One region of the Streptomyces sp. NPDC006314 genome, then DNA from elsewhere that is predicted to be linked to it. Evidence: riboswitches for the same ligand, from Rfam matches in the RefSeq annotation. Region 1 holds a riboswitch; the other holds the start of a gene.
The links. A riboswitch is a leader RNA that binds a small molecule or an ion and turns the genes downstream of it on or off. The one in region 1 is predicted to bind guanidine.

Region 1 (7,786 bases):
CGAGCCCTCTCCGGCCAGGCCGCGGTGGCGCGGGGCCGGCTGTCGTTCCTGTACGAGGCCGGTATGCGGATCGGCACCACGCTCGACATGCGGCGCACGGCCGAGGAACTGTCCGAGGTGGCGGTTCCGCGCATGGCCGACTTCGTCACCGTGGAACTCCTCGACTCCGTGCTGCGCGGCGAGGAGCCCACGGGCGCGGTGCGCCAGATGCGGCGCACCGCGCTGCGCGAATCACGGGCCGGGCACCCCTTGCAGCCGGTGGGGGACCTGATCCGGTTCGTCGTGGCCGACACACCGATGGTGGCGGCACTGCACCGCGGCAAGGCCGTCCTGGTCCCGGACCTGCACACCGCCCAGGACTGGCGGGCCCAGGACCCGCAGGGCGCTCGGCAGGCGCTGGACTACGGCATCCGTTCCCTGATCACGGTGCCGCTCCGCGCACGCGGGGTGGTCCTCGGCATGGTCAACTTCTGGCGCTCCGCGGATTCCCCCCGGTTCGAGGAGGAGGACGTCGCCGTGGCCGAGGAACTGGTGGCCCGGGCCGCCGTCGCGATCGACAACGCACGCCGGTACTCCCGCGAGCACGCGATGGCCGTGACCCTGCAGCGCAGCCTGCTGCCCGTGGGCCTCCCGGAACAGGACGCGCTCGAGGTCGCCTCACGCTATCTGCCGGCGCAGTCCGGCGTGGGCGGCGACTGGTTCGACGTCATCCCGCTGTCCGGCTTCCGGGTCGCACTCGTCGTCGGCGACGTCGTGGGGCACGGGCTGCAAGCCGCGGTGACCATGGGACGGCTGCGGACCGCCGTGCTGAACTTCTCCTCACTGGACCTGGCCCCGGACGAACTGCTCGGACATCTCGACGAGATGGTGACCCGGCTGGACTCGCAGACGGCACACGCCGACGACGACCACGCCCCGCTCACCGGGGCCACCTGCCTCTACGCCATCTACGACCCGGTCGGCGGGCACTGCACCTTCGCCCGCGCCGGGCACATCGCACCCGCCATGGCGGATGCCGAGGGCAGGGTGGCCCTTCCCGACCTCCCGCTGTCTCCGCCACTGGGAGTGGGAGGCCATCCCTTCGAGACCGGCGAGCTGGACCTCCCCGAGGGCAGCCGCCTCGTCCTGTTCACCGACGGCCTGATCGAAAACCGCGGACGGGACATCGACGAGGGCCTGGAACTGCTCCGCTCCACGATCGCCCGTGCGGGCGAGACACCGGAGGAGACCTGCCGCGCCCTCATGACGATGCTGCCCGAACACCCCAGTGACGACGTGGCACTGCTGGTCGCGCGGACCCGGCTGCTCGATCCGTCCCGGGTCGCGGCCTGGGACGTGCCGTTCGACGTGACGGCCGTGTCGCGGACCCGCTCCGAACTGGGCCGGCGACTCACCGACTGGGGGCTGGAGGAGCAGGCGTTCACCACGGAACTGATCCTCAGCGAACTCCTCACCAACGCGATCCGCTACGGCGCTGCGCCGGTTCGCGTCAGGATCCTGCTGGGCCGCACTCTCGTCTGCGAGGTGTCGGACGGCAGCAACACCTCACCCCGGCTGCGACGCGCGGCCACCACCGACGAAGGAGGCCGCGGCCTGTTCCTCGTCTCCCAGTTCGCCGACAGCTGGGGTGTCCGCTACGCGGCGAAGGGAAAGGTGATCTGGGCCGAACAGACACTGGGCCGCGTGCCGGAACCGGACATGTCCGTACTGTTCGATGAGATTGCGTTCTGACACCGGCCGGCGCTCCTCGACCGGGCTCGTGCGGTCATGAGGGCCGTGCGTCGCCGACCGGCGAATGCCCTGCTCCCGTCCTGGTGACAAGGCTCCGCAGAGACCACCAGTTCGCCTCGCCGGCCAGGGACATCACCGCGGGCACCAGCAGCGGGCGGACGATGAGCGCGTCCACCGCCACGGACAGGGCGACGGTGACACCGATGAGCTTGATCGTGGTGATCCCGGAGCCGGCCAGGCTGAGCAGTACCGCGGCGACCACCGTGGCCGACGCGGTGAACAGGGGTGCGGCCGAGACCAGTCCGGCGGCGACGGCCGCCGTGGTCCTGCCCGTGCGCCTGTGCTCTTCCGTCACTCTCGCGAGCAGCAGCACCTCGTAGTCCAGGGACAGCCCGAACGCGAGACAGAACACGGTGACCGGGCTCATGATGTCGGTCTGGCCGGTGACGGTGAAGGACCCCAGCAGCCATCGGAGATGGCCCTCCTGGAAGATCCACACCATCGCACCGAAGGTCGCCGTCATGCTCAGCGCGTTCATCACCAGCGCCTTGACCGCCAGGAAGAGTGCGCCACCGGTGAACGCCAGCAACAGGACCAGGGTGGCCGCCACGACGATGGTGACGGCCGTCGGCAGACGGGAGGCCACGGCGTCGCGTACGTCGAGCAGCCGGGCCGGCGGCCCGGCGACGAGCACGCCCGTGGGAGCGTCCGCGGCGCGTACCGCGCGGGCCAGCCGAACACTGGCCGGGCCGAAGGGTTCGGCCGGTCCGCGCACCGCGAGCCAGGTACCGGCCGGAGACGCATGGCGCCCGGCGAGCACCTGGCAGTCGGCCGCCGCCGGGCAGGGCTGGGGCAACCGTTCGCCGTGCGCGTAGACCCCGGTCGCGGTGCGCACGGACGAGGCGTCCGGCAGCGCCGACAGACGCCGGGCGTAGGCGTCCAGTGCCGCCGTACGGGAGGCGTTCCGGTCCGGCGTCCAACCGGGCAGGATGACGTCCAGCTCGGTACTGCCGAACTCCGGGAACGCCGAGCGTACGTCACGCATCGCCCGGACCACGGGGGCGTCACCGGGGAGCACACGCTCGTCGCTGAGGGCCAAGGTGACGTGCCGGAACGGCAGCGCACACACGGCCAGTACGAGGGCCGCCAGTACTGCGACCATGACCCGATGGCGTGTCACCGCCAGGGCCAGGCGCTGCCACCGGCCGCCGGATCCGCTTCCGGTGCGGGCCGTACCGCGCCACCGGGCGAACCGGTCCCGGGTCCCGAGGCGACCGCCGAAACAGGAGAGGCCCGCCGGGACCAGGACCAGGGCCACAGCGGTGGCCAGGGCCACCACGGGGATCCCCGCGTACGCCAGGGACCTCAGGAACGGCAGCGGGAAGACGAGCAGCCCGGTCAGTGACAGGGCGACGATGCTCGCGGACACCAGCACCGTACGGCCCGCGGTGACCATCGTCCGCTCCACGGCGGCCCCGTGGGCGGCACCGCCGATGCGTTCCTCCCGGTACCGGGCCACCAGGAAGAGGCTGTAGTCGACCGCCAGCGCCAGTCCCACCGCGGTCGTCATGTTCAGCGCGTACAGCGACACCTCGGTGAACCCGGACAACACCCGCAGCACCGCCAGCGTCCCGACGACCGCGACCAGTCCCACCGCCAGGGGAAGACACGCCGCCCCGAAACCGCCGAACACCCACAGCAACAGCAGCAGTGTGGCCGGCAGGGCGATCAACTCCGCCCGGCGCAGGTCGTGCCGGCTCTGTGCCTGGAGATCTCTGACCACCAGGGCGGCACCCGAGACCGTCACCCGGAGCGTCCCGTGCCCACCGGTGACCGCGGGCACCAGCCGGTTCACCGTGGTGTGGTGCGTGTCCGACACCAGCCGCACCAGGACCAGCGCCGCCCGTCCGTCCCTCGAGCGCAGCGCCGCGTCCGGCGGGCCGGTCACCTGGGCACTGGCGTCCCGGCCGGTCACGGGGCCGGTCCAATAGGACGCGGCGCCGGTCACCTTCGGGTCCGCGAGCACGCGTGCGACCAGACGCCGGCCGTCCTCCCGGGCGGCGCGGGCGTCGACCGACCCGGACGAGGTCCGAGCCAGCAGCGCCAGATCGGGTGCCCCGCCGTGGAAGCGTTCGGTCAGCAGGGCGTCGGCCCGCAGGGACGGCGCTCCCGCGGGTGCCCACCCGCCGGTGACCAGATGCCCGGCCACGCCGTGGCCCACCACCGCAGAGGCGGCGGCGAACAGCAGGGTCAGTACGATCACGATCCGCCGGTGCCGGACGGCGGCCCGGCCGAGCGCCACGGGCACGGCTGTGATCACCTGATCTCCTGTCGCCACACTTCATGCGGCCGTCCTCCGGGCCACCGGATTACCGGTCAACGGCGCGCGGCATCGGGGGCAACGCAGGACGGGACGAACCTCCACAATCGGGTGATCACCTATACGTCCGACTGCCGGTATCCGCTGGAGGCCGGTCAGGCCGTGGCCGCGGGGCGGAGGTTCTGGTCGAGGCGGATCAGCGTCGTCGGGTCGTGGGTGGCCGGTCCGTGCGCAGGCCACCGTCTGACCTCCGGGGTCCGTGGCCGATGTGCGACGCCGTGCTCTGACGACGGGGCAGCCGGAACGGCCGCGGGACGACCGGCGCCCAGATGCAGGATCATGGTCCCCGCAGAAGGATCGGCATGGGTGGTCCACGCTCTGCGGCGGGCCCGCCGCCGACCGGTGCCCCGGCCTCTGACCGAGCTGGGGAAAACGTCCGATCCTCGTCTGCATCGCCGTGGTCGCCTTGGCCATCGCCGCCATCGCCGCCATCGGCCGGGCCGCCTCGCCGCCGACGGGCGGCTGGGGCGAGGCCGCACTGGCCCTCGGCCTCGGCGGTGTCGGCGCCGCGATCACGCTGAGTCTGCGAACCCGAGACATCGGCTGTCGAGAGCGCGATGACTCCGGCATGCAGATCCTTGAGAGGTGATCGGTCACAGAGGTCCCGCGTCGCTTGTGCTGTCGGCTCTCCTGCTGGCTCTGATCTCCCTGTCGACCGGCACGCCGTCGGCGCCGAGTGCACCACCCGCGAAGAGCACACACCCCGATGGCTGACGGACCGCTCAGGTGTGCGGGCAGAGCACGAAGTCGGAGCAGGCGTGCCTGGTGAGGTCGTCGTCGAGTTCGGTGAGGGCGTCCCGGATCCGGCGCAGGTGGGCGGGGGTCAGCTGGAGCGGGGGCTCGTCAGGCTGGTAGGTGGTGCGGACCGGGTAGTCCACGCCCGGCTCGGTGGTCATCTCGATGTGGCAGCCCAGCACATGGGTGACCGGCCGGCGGTCGGCGAACTCGATCAGGCGCTCGATGCTGCGGGTGAAGGCGGCGAGGTCCTGGATGTAGAGCCGGCCGGGATAGACGCTGTCGCCGGTGAGCAGGAAGCCGGTGGCCGGGTCGTAGTAGGTCACGGCCGCCTCATGGTGGCCCGGCGTGGCCAGGCACTCCAGCACTCGTCCGCCGAGGTCGACGGTGGCGACGGCGTCCGGGTCCGTGTCGAACCCGAAGTACGGCCACGCGGTGGCGAGGTCGGCCCCCACCACCGTGGTGCCGGGGCGGCCCGCGAACTGGCCGTCGCCCGCGATGTGGTCGCCGTGTCCGTGGGTGTGCAGCACGAGCAGTTCGTAGCCCTCCCGGGGATGCCGGGCGAGCCAGTCCGCGAGGAGTCCGTCGACGACCCGGCGCAGGGGGAAGAACCCGGGCGACCCGGTGGCGCCGGTGTCGATCAGTACGGCCCGCTGGTTGCCGCACAGCAGGAACAGAAAGGGCGCCTCGTAGTGGACGGCCATGTTCTGCCGCAGGATGAAGGTGTGCTCGTCGTAGGCGTGGACCTGGATGTCCGGGTCGGTGTTGTGCTTCGCCGACGGCGAGCCGTGGATCCACCTGACGTCCAGAGGGCGCGCGAGGGGAGCGGTGCCGGTGAAGTCGATCGGCTGCGTGCCGGTACCCACGATGCCTCCACGTGCGTCGTCTTGGCGGGCCGGGTACGGCGCACATCTCGTCCGGGGCAGGCACGTCCGCGCCTCCGGCGGGACGCTACCACGCTGCCTGGAGTTCCCCGGAGGCTCCTCGGTCCCTCCGGATCCGCAGGCGGAGGCGGGTCATCCCTGGTGGCAAGGGCGACAGCGGCCCCCGGCGGACCGCGCCGGCGGTCAGGCCGCCCAGGTGTCGCCCGTCGCCTTAGGGAAACCCGGCCCGGCATGACAGCACATGAGCGGCAGGAAACCTCCCAGTCCGATCGGCAGGTCGTCGACCGGCTGGTGCCCGTCTGGCTGGATGAGACGGAACGCCATGATCCCAGCGCCGCCCGTCAGGCCCGGGCGGGCTGGCAGAGCGGTTCGCTGTCCGGGGACGCCGCGCAGGATCTGGCCACGTGGGTGACGGCACGGGTCACCGACACCGGCTTCAACGACGACGAGGGACCGCAGATCGGCGGCCCGACTCGCATCACGCCGGCGGACAAGGAACGCGTGCACAGGTGGCTGGCGGCTCAGGGGCACCGCGTCTGACGCCGAAGGACCCTGGGCGGCACCTGCGACACCGGTCTCAGGGGTACGACACCACCGTGGACGGAGCCGTGGACGTTCCCGAAGTCGGCGCACCCGTCTCGTTGATCACGTGTTCGTACTGGCCGTTGCCGCCGAGCGAGACGACCAGCAGGTCGTGGAACTTCACGCCCGGGCGGTTCGGCGCGGCGAAGCCGTGGTGCTGCACGATCGACGGGTCGACGTTGTAGTAGCAGTAGCTGCCCAGGCCCCAGCCCTCGTGCGTGGTGACGTTGTCGCCGACCTTGTAGGCCGCGTAGCCCTTGACCGAGCCGTTCTGGACGGCGGCCTGGTTCGGGGCGTCGTACGCCTTCTCGTTCTGGAAGAAGACCGTGCGGCCCCGCTGGCCGTACCACTGCACGTCGTACTTGTTGAAGTGCTCCACGAACAGGCCGGTGCAGAGCACGTCGTCGCCGTTGATTACGACTCCGTAGTCGGCGCGGTTGGTGTCCCAGCCGACACCCGTGCCGTGGTCGGCGCGCCACAACCAGGTGTGGTCGATGATGGTGTGCCGGCTGTTGATCACCATGCTCGTGGTCGCCTTGCCGGCACCCGCGCCACCGATGCGCACGAAGACGTCCTGCACCGTCGTCGGGTTGGCGGAGTGGTCCTTCGCCGCGCCGGCCGGGCCCACCTCCAGCAGCGTTGCGGAGTTGACCGGTCCGGCGTCTATGAGGAAGCCGGCGAGCCGTACGCCGTCGACGTCGGCGACCTTCAGCACCGTGCTCCCGTCGGCGGGCACGAGCGTCGCGTACCCCAGGCCCAGCACCACGGTGTTGGCGCGGTTGATCTGGATCGGCTGGTCGACGTGGTAGATGCCCGGCGTCAGCAGCAGGTGAAGTCCCTGCGCGAGCGCCTGGTTGAGGGTGGCCGCGCTGACGCCCGGCTTCGCGACGTAGAACTGCGACAGCGGCAGGGACGTGCCCCTCGGTGTGCCGCTGCCCCACGTCACCCCGCGGGCGTTCGTCCGCTTCTCCGGCAGGAAGACACGGAACTCGCTGCCGCTGACGTACAGGAACGGCTTCTCACGGGAGACGGGAGTGGTGTCGAGCGTGGTGTACGGCGGGTTGGGGAAGCTCTGCGCCGGGGCGCCCTGGACGCCGGAGAACACCATGTTCCACACGCCGTTGAGCCAGCTGCCGATGACGCTGTCGCGGGTGTACCACTGCTGCTGCGAGTAGGGCCCGACCTGACCGTCGATCCGGCTGTCCGCGATGTAGCCGCCGCTCGCCCAACCGTACCCCGACGGGGCGAGATCGAGCCCGCCCCGGACGTGCATACGACGGAAGGGTGCCGCCTGGGCCACCGCCCACCGGTTGGTGCCGTTCGCGGGGGCCAGGGCCAGGTTCTCCGCCGAACGCCAGAAGTTCTGCGTGGCGTTGCCGTTGAACCAGCCCGCGTCGACCGTGACGTCACCGTTGATCGTCGTGTCGTCTGGAGACAGCCCGAGGCCCGCGATGGAGGTGTAGAAGCCGATCTG
Region 2 (7,786 bases), on a different contig from region 1:
TCATGGACCGTACGGCCGTCCACGCGGACGCGATCAGGTCCTGCACCTCCCCCCGGCCCAGCACCTCGCCCTTGAGCCGCTCCACCCGCGCCCGCGTGTCCGTGTCCGACTGCAGGTCGGAGGCGAAGTCCGTGAGGAACCGGTCCAGTGCCCCGCGCGCCGGATGGGAGGGCATGTCCCGCATCTCGGTGACGAACCGCAGCAGTTCCTTGTAGACCCGCTCGCCGACCTTCTTGTCGACGAACCGCGGAGTCCAGCCGGGCGCGCCACCCTCCACGGCGACCATCACGTCACCCCGGTGCAGCACCAGCCAGTCGTGCGCGCGGGCCACCACCAGGTCCACCACCCGCTTGTGCCCGCCGTCGGCGACGACCTTCTCCAGCATCTTGCCGATGCCCGGTGCGATCTCCTGCGCGTCCGCACGCCGTGTGATCGCCTCGCCGACGACCGCCTGGACATCGGAGTCCCGCAGCACCGTCAGCGCGCCCCGCAGCGCGGTCGCCAGCTCCGCCGTCACCCGGTCCGCGTGCTCCGGCTCCGCCAGCCAGGCGCCGAGCCGGCTGCCGATGCCGACCGCGCGCAGCCGCTGCCGCACGACGTCCTGGGACAGGAAGTTCTCCCCGACGAACTCGCCCAGCGAGACACCCAGCTGGTCCTTCTTGGTGGGGATGATCGCGGTGTGCGGGATGGGCAGTCCCAGCGGGTGCCGGAAGAGCGCCGTGACCGCGAACCAGTCCGCCAGCGCGCCCACCATGCCCGCCTCGGCGGCCGCGGCCACATAGCCCGCCCACGCCCCGGCGCCCTCGTGGGCGGCCAGCTGGGCCAGGACGTAGACCACCGCCACGAACAGCAGCATCCCGGTCGCCGTGAGCTTCATGCGCCGCACGCCGGCCTGGCGCTCCTCGTCCGCCGGGGTGAACGCCGTCATGGTCCGGTACGACGTCACCCGCGCCGGTGCTCCCCTCCCCGGTGCTGCCGTCCCCGGTACTCCCGTCTCCGGTGTTCCCGTCCCCGGTGTTCCCGTCTCGGTAGGTTCCATCAGCTCCACCCGTTCGGTGATCCCGCACACAATTGTCCCTTCCTGACCGACTCCTGGAACAGAACGCGAGTTCCCGGCGTCTGTCTGGAAGGGGGTTTTTGGGCAGGGCCCTGTCAGGCCCCCCAAGCCCATGACGCATCATGGGCTCATCGGATCGGAGCCTCGGGCTCCCATCTCCCGAGGAGAACACAACCAGCGTGACCAAGCGTCATGGTTATGCGGTGCTGGGCACGCTCGCCGCACTCGTCATCGCACTGTCCGTCGCCCTCTACGCCACCGTGGCGGCCGACGACGGCACCCCCCGCGGCAACCTCGCCGACAACCGCCCCCACCGCGAGTCCTCCGCCGCACCCGCCTCCACCGGCACCTGGGTCGGCTCCTGGTCCACCGCCCCCGTCGGCGGCGAGCCCGGCACCGAGGCCGACGGCATGGCGGGCCGCTCGGTCCGCAACGTCGTCCACGCCGGCACCGGCGGTACGAGTGCCCGCATCACACTGTCCAATCTCTACGGCCAGTCACCGCTGACCATCACACACGCCTCCCTCGCCCTCTCGGCGGGCGACGGCACCGCCGCCGCCGACGCGAGAACGATGCGGCGCCTCACCTTCGACGGCAGCACCGGCGTCGTCATCCCCGCCGGCGGACAGGCCGTCAGTGACGCCGTACGCGTGGCCGTTCCGCGCGACAGCGACGTACTGGTCACCACCTACTCCCCCACCCCGTCCGGCCCGGTCACCTACCACCCGCGCGCACGGCAGGTCTCCTACGTCGCCGCCGGTGACCGCACCGAGGACTCCACCGGCGCCCCGTACACCCAACACACCCTGTACTGGCGCTATCTGACGGCCCTGGACGTCCTCAGCAACGAGGCCGACGGCACCGTCGTCGCCTTCGGCGACTCCCTCACCGACGGCGTCACCTCCACCATCGGTGCCAACCGCCGCTGGCCGGACATCCTCACCGGCCGGCTGCGCGGCGCCCTCGAAAGCGGGCAGCGGCTGCCGCGCTACAGCGTCGTGAACGAGGGCATCAGCGGCAACCAGGTCCTCGCCGACGGCCTCGGCCGGCCCGCCGAGAACCAGAGCGGCCTCGGCCGCTTCGGCCGCGACGCGCTCTCCCGCACCAACGCCAAGGTCGTCATCATCGACCTCGGCATCAACGACATCCTGCGCAACCCCAGGCTCGCCGACCCGAATCGCATCACCGGCGGCCTGCGCACCCTCGTCCGCCAGGCCCACGCCCGCGGCCTGAGGGCCGTCGGCGCCACCCTGATGCCCTTCGAGGGCCACCGCGGCTGGACCCCGGCCCGCGAGGCGGTACGGCAGCAGGTCAACGCGCAGATCCGGGCCGGCCGCGTGTACGACGCGGTCGCCGACTTCGACAAGGCGCTCCGCGACCCCCACGACCCTCGCCGTCTGCGCCCCGAGTACGACTCCGGCGACCATCTGCACCCCAGCGACCTGGGCTACGCCAAGATGGCCGCGATCTTCGACCTGAGCACGCTCGAGGGCGCGGGTCAGGCTCGGCTGTAGCCCACGCGGGCTCCGGGCCCGCCAGGAACCGCCGGGACGGGCGGCCGGAAACCCCCGGCCCCCGGCGGCCAGGAATACTGGCCGCATGACCCGCTTGATCCTCGCCACCCGCAACGCCGGAAAGATCACCGAACTGAGGGCGATCCTCGCCGAGGCAGGCCTGCCGCACGAGCTGATCGGTGCCGACGCCTACCCCGACGTCCCCGACGTCAGGGAGACCGGCGTCACCTTCGCCGAGAACGCCCTCCTGAAGGCCCACGCACTCGCCCGGGCGACGGGCCTCCCGGCGGTCGCCGACGACTCCGGTCTCTGCGTCGACGTCCTGAACGGCGCCCCCGGCATCTTCTCCGCCCGCTGGGCCGGCCGGCACGGCGACGACAAGGCCAATCTCGACCTGCTCCTCGCCCAGCTCTCCGACATCGCGGAGGAACACCGCGGCGCCCACTTCGCGTGCGCGGCCGCCCTGGCCCTGCCTGACGGCACGGAACGGGTGGTGGAGGGCCGGCTCCAAGGGGTCCTGCGCCACGAGCCCGCCGGCACGAACGGCTTCGGCTACGACCCGATCCTCCAGCCGGAGGGCGGGACCCGCACGTGCGCCGAACTGACCCCGGAGGAGAAGAACGCGATCAGCCACCGGGGGAAGGCGTTCCGGGCGCTGGTACCGGTGGTGCGGGAACTGCTCGGCTGAGCGTTACGGGACGGCCCCGCACCCTTGGATCCGAGATGCGGGGCCACTTTCCGGGTGGGCCCGGTGGGACTCGAACCCACGACACACCGGACCTAAACCGGCGCCCTCTTGCCAGCTGGGGTACGGGCCCTCAGCCGTGCATACTCTACTGGTCCATACGCGGCGCTCGTCGACCTCCTCTGCACCATGTACTGATGAGCGCGGGGCAGTTCGGGCACAGCGATCGCCCCCTTGAGCCATCGAGCCCCCGCACGGAATTCCGGAACGGGGAACGGCCCGCATCGGGGTCGTCCCGGTGCGGGCCGCCAGGCGGCGGAGAGTCCCCTCGGGGACTCAGATGCCCAGATCCTTGATGATCTTGGCCACATGGCCGGTGGCCTTGACGTTGTAGAGGGCGCGTTCGACCTTGCCGTCCTCGTCCACGATCACCGTCGAGCGGATGACGCCGACGACCGTCTTGCCGTAGAGCTTCTTCTCACCGAAGGCGCCGTACGCCTCCAGGACCTTCTTGTCGGGGTCGGCGAGCAGGGTGACCTTCAGGGACTCCTTCTCGCGGAACTTCGCGAGCTTCTCCGGCTTGTCCGGGGAGATGCCGATGACCTCGTAGCCGGCGCCGGCCAGCAGGGAGAGGCTGTCCGTGAAGTCGCAGGCCTGCTTGGTGCAGCCTGGAGTGAGGGCGGCGGGGTAGAAGTAGACGATGACCTTGCGGCCCTTGTGGTCCGACAGGGAGACCTCGTTGCCGTCGGCGTCGGGGAGGGTGAAGGCGGGGGCCATATCCCCCGGCTGGAGTCGCTCGCTCATCGGGCCAGCGTAACCGGGGGGCCTTGCGGTGCGGTGCGGCCATGAGCTGACAGACTGTCCGGAACAGCATCAGGAGACTTCGGAGGCCGTACGGTGGCGGACACGTCGGACACCAGAACCCCGGCGCAGATCGAGGCGGACATCAGGCGCCGCCGTGAAGTGCTGGCCGAGACGCTCGACGAGATCGGGGTGCGGGTGCACCCCAAGACGATCGTCGGGGACACGAAGGCCAAGGTGGTCGCGAACATCGATCACACCGTGGGGCGAGCGTATGTGCAGGTCAATCGAGCCGTGACCGAGGTGCGGGCGCGGTTCGTGGACGAGGAGGGCGCGCCCCGGCTGGAGCGGGTCGTTCCGGTCGCGCTGGTCGTCGTGGGGGTCGTGGGGCTGCTCGCCCTGGGGTCCCGGCGGCGCAAGGACTGAGCCGGGCGGCGACCCGGGCACGTACAGGCGGGACGAAGGCAGGTAGGTTCAAGGGTGTGAGCGCCAACAGAAACGAGAACAGCACCTCCCATCACGACAAGCTGCCCATCCGGATGCTGCACGACCGCGTTCTGGTCAAGCAGGAGACCGGTGAGGGTGAGCGGCGGTCGGGTGGGGGCATCCTGATTCCCGCCACCGCGGCGGTCGGGCGGCGGCTGGCGTGGGCCGAGGTCGTCGCGGTCGGCCAGAACGTCCGGACCGTGGAGCCGGGCGATCGCGTCCTGTTCGACCCGGAGGACCGGGCCGAGGTCGAGGTGCGGGGCGTGGCGTACGTGCTCATGCGTGAGCGTGATCTGCACGCGGTCGCCGCGGACCGTTTCGAGGGGTCGCAGGACTCCACGGGGCTGTATCTCTGATTTCTGTCCGAGGGCCTCTCGTTCCCCGGCCTCTCTCCGATCCACCTCTGATTCGATGCCGAAGAGGGCCGGTGACCACCGTCACCGGTCCTCTTCGGCGTTCTTTTGCTATGTTCGAAAGCCCGACGAGACGCGCCGTACCGGGTCGAAGGCAAAGACGACGCACCGAGAAGAGTCGCCGTTCCGTCCCGGAGGTGCCTGTCATGGCCTGGGTTCTGCTCGTCGTCGCCGGTCTGCTGGAAGTCGGCTGGTCGATCGGGATGAAGTACAGCGAGGGTTTCACCCGGCTGGTCCCGAGTCTGTTCACCGGTGCCGGCATCGTCGCGAGCATGGTGCTGCTGTCCTCCGCCGCGAAGTCTCTGCCCATCGGTACCGCCTACGGCGTCTGGGTGGGCATCGGGGCGGCCGGTGCGGCGGTGCTCGGCATGGTCGCGCTGGGTGAGCCGGTCACCGCCGCCCGGGTGTTCTTCGTGTGTCTGCTGCTGGTCGCCGTGGTGGGGCTGAAGGCGACCAGCGGTCACTGACGTCTCACTGCCGTCTGCTGCCGGCTACTGCGGGCCGCCGGTGCCTTCGACGGTGCCGGTACTGGTGCCGCCGTCGTCGGTGCCTCCGCCTGGCGTGCCGCCACCGGTCGTCGTGCCCCCGCCGGTCGTGCCGCCCTCGGTGGTATCGCCTCCGGTGTCCGTGTCTCCGCCGGTCGTGGTTCCGCCGTCGGTCGTCGGGCCGCCGTCGGTGGTGGTACCGCCGTCGGTGGTGGTCCCACCGTCGGAGGTGGTTCCGCCGTCGGTCGTCGGGCCGCCGTCGGTCGTGGTACCGCCGTCCGTCGTGGTACCGCCGGCGGTGGGGGTGGCGGTCGCCCCGCCGTCGTCCTGACCGCCGGAGGTGGTGCCGCCGTTGTCCTGACCGCCCGTGCCGGGCTGGGCCGTGCCGGTGGAGGGGGGCTCCTGGATCCGGTCGGCGCCCTGCTGGAGCTGGAGGTCGAAGGCGGCGGCCGGCTTGCCCTCCAGCGCCGCGCGCGTGTACTGGGCCCAGATCTGGGTGGGCGGGCCACCGCCGTTCATGCGGGGCTGGCCGAGGGTGTAGTACAGCGGCTTCTGTGCCGCGGTGACCGGGTCCTGGCCCATGACGGCGACCACCGTGGCCAGGTCGGGGGTGTAGCCCGCGAACCAGGCGGCCTTGTCGCTCTCGGCGGTACCGGTCTTGCCGGCCGCCGGGCGCCCCGCGGCCTGCGCGGCCGTGGCGGTGCCGTTGTCGACGACGCTCCGCAGCACGGAGGTGGTGGTGTCGGCGGCCTCACGGCTGACGGCCTGCTTGACCGGCTCGTGGGGGAGCTTGATTCCCTCCGTGCCGCCCTTGGTGATCTTCTCGATCATCGTGTAGGTGCCGTGCCTGCCGTGGTTGGCGAGCGTCGCGTACGCCTCGGTCATGTCGAGGACGCTGGCGTTGGCGGTGCCGAGCGCGATCGACGGGGACGGGTAGAGGTCCCGGGTGCCGGAGGGGATGCCCAGGTCGACCGCGGTCTGCTTGACCTTGGAGGGACCGACGTCGACGGCCATCTGCGCGTAGACGGAGTTCACCGACAGGTCGGTGGCCTTGCGGACGGTGATCGGCCCGTACGACTTCTGGTCCTCGTTCTCCGGGGCGTAGGCGCCGCCGGTCCAGCCCTGGACGGGCCGCTGGTTGGTGCCGTCGTAGACGGTGTTCGGCGTGATGGTCCGGCCGTCCTGGGTGGCCGAGCCGTTCTGCACCGCGGAGGTGAACACGAACGGCTTGAACGTGGAGCCGACCTGGTAGTCACCGCGGGTCGCGCCGTTGGTGTACTGCTTCACGTAGTCGATGCCGCCGTACATCGCGACGACCTCGCCGGTCTTGGGGTCGATGGAGGCGCCGCCGGCCCGGACGTAGTTGTCGGCCTTGCGGTTCTTCTTGTCCAGCTTGGAGATCAGCTGGTCGTTCACCGCCTTGACGAAGGCGTCCTGCTTGTCCTTCTGGATGGTGGTGGTGATGCGGTAGCCGCCGGCTTCGAGCTGGTCGGAGTCGAGGATGTGGTTCGCGACCAGGTAGTGCTTGACGGCGTCCACGAGGTAACCGCGCTGGCCGGACATGCCGGTGGAGAGCGTCTGCTCCTTTGGCATCGGGAACTTCATGCCGGCGCGCCTGGACTCGCTGAGCCAGCCCTTCTTCACCATGCCGTCCAGGACGTAGTTCCAGCGGGCGACGGCCACGGCCTTGTTCTCGGGGTGGGCGACGACGTCGTACTCGCTGGGCGCGTTGACGAGCGCGGCGAGGTAGGCGGCGCGGGCCGGGTCGAGGTCCTGGGCGTCCCTGCTGTAGTAGGCCTGGGCAGCGGCCTGGATGCCGTAGGCGTTGCGGCCGAAGTAGCTGGTGTTGAGGTAGCCCTCAAAGATCTCGTCCTTGGACTTCTGGCGGTCCAGCTTGATCGAGATGAAGAACTCCCTGGCCTTGCGGGTGACCGTCTGTTCCTGGGCGAGGTAATAGTTCTTCACGTACTGCTGGGTGATCGTGGAGCCGGACTGCTTGCCCTTGCCGGTAACCGTGTTCCAGGCGGCGCGTAGCATGGCCTTCGGGTCGACGGCGGATTCGGTGTAGAAGTCGCGGTCTTCGGCGGCCAGGATGGCGTGCTGAGCGTCCTTGGAGACATCGGCGAGGCTGACGTTCTCCCGGTTGATCTGGCTGTCGCGGGTGTCGCGGGCGAGCTGGGAGCCGTCGGCGTAGAGGTAGACGTTGCTCTGCTTGGTCGCGAGGGCGTTGGCCGGCGGGATCTTGACCATCGAGTAGCCGATGAAGAACAGGCCGATGATCAGGAGTATCCCGATCACGAAGGTGCCGAGCACCATGCGCCAGGTGGGGATGATCCGCCGCCAGC

Region 2: another riboswitch for guanidine. It lies ahead of ABZ079_RS22865 (multidrug efflux SMR transporter); the one in region 1 lies ahead of ABZ079_RS31860 (MBL fold metallo-hydrolase).

The regions. Positions count from the first base shown of each region.
Region 1 is NZ_JBEXRL010000024.1:69,377-77,162, reverse strand. It holds gene ABZ079_RS31875 (SpoIIE family protein phosphatase) at 1-1,731, shown strand, start outside; gene ABZ079_RS31870 (MMPL family transporter) at 1,766-4,051, opposite strand; gene ABZ079_RS31865 (hypothetical protein) at 4,509-4,700, shown strand; gene ABZ079_RS31860 (MBL fold metallo-hydrolase) at 4,834-5,712, opposite strand; guanidine-III (ykkC-III) riboswitch at 5,723-5,790, opposite strand; gene ABZ079_RS31855 (hypothetical protein) at 5,962-6,270, shown strand; gene ABZ079_RS31850 (coagulation factor 5/8 type domain-containing protein) at 6,308-7,786, opposite strand, start outside.
Region 2 is NZ_JBEXRL010000012.1:138,536-146,321, reverse strand. It holds gene ABZ079_RS22900 (DUF445 domain-containing protein) at 1-928, opposite strand, end outside; gene ABZ079_RS22895 (SGNH/GDSL hydrolase family protein) at 1,237-2,571, shown strand; gene rdgB (RdgB/HAM1 family non-canonical purine NTP pyrophosphatase) at 2,657-3,259, shown strand; tRNA gene ABZ079_RS22885 (tRNA-Leu) at 3,315-3,389, opposite strand; gene bcp (thioredoxin-dependent thiol peroxidase) at 3,593-4,060, opposite strand; gene ABZ079_RS22875 (DUF3618 domain-containing protein) at 4,154-4,483, shown strand; gene ABZ079_RS22870 (co-chaperone GroES) at 4,540-4,899, shown strand; guanidine-III (ykkC-III) riboswitch at 4,997-5,066, shown strand; gene ABZ079_RS22865 (multidrug efflux SMR transporter) at 5,103-5,423, shown strand; gene ABZ079_RS22860 (transglycosylase domain-containing protein) at 5,448-7,786, opposite strand, start outside.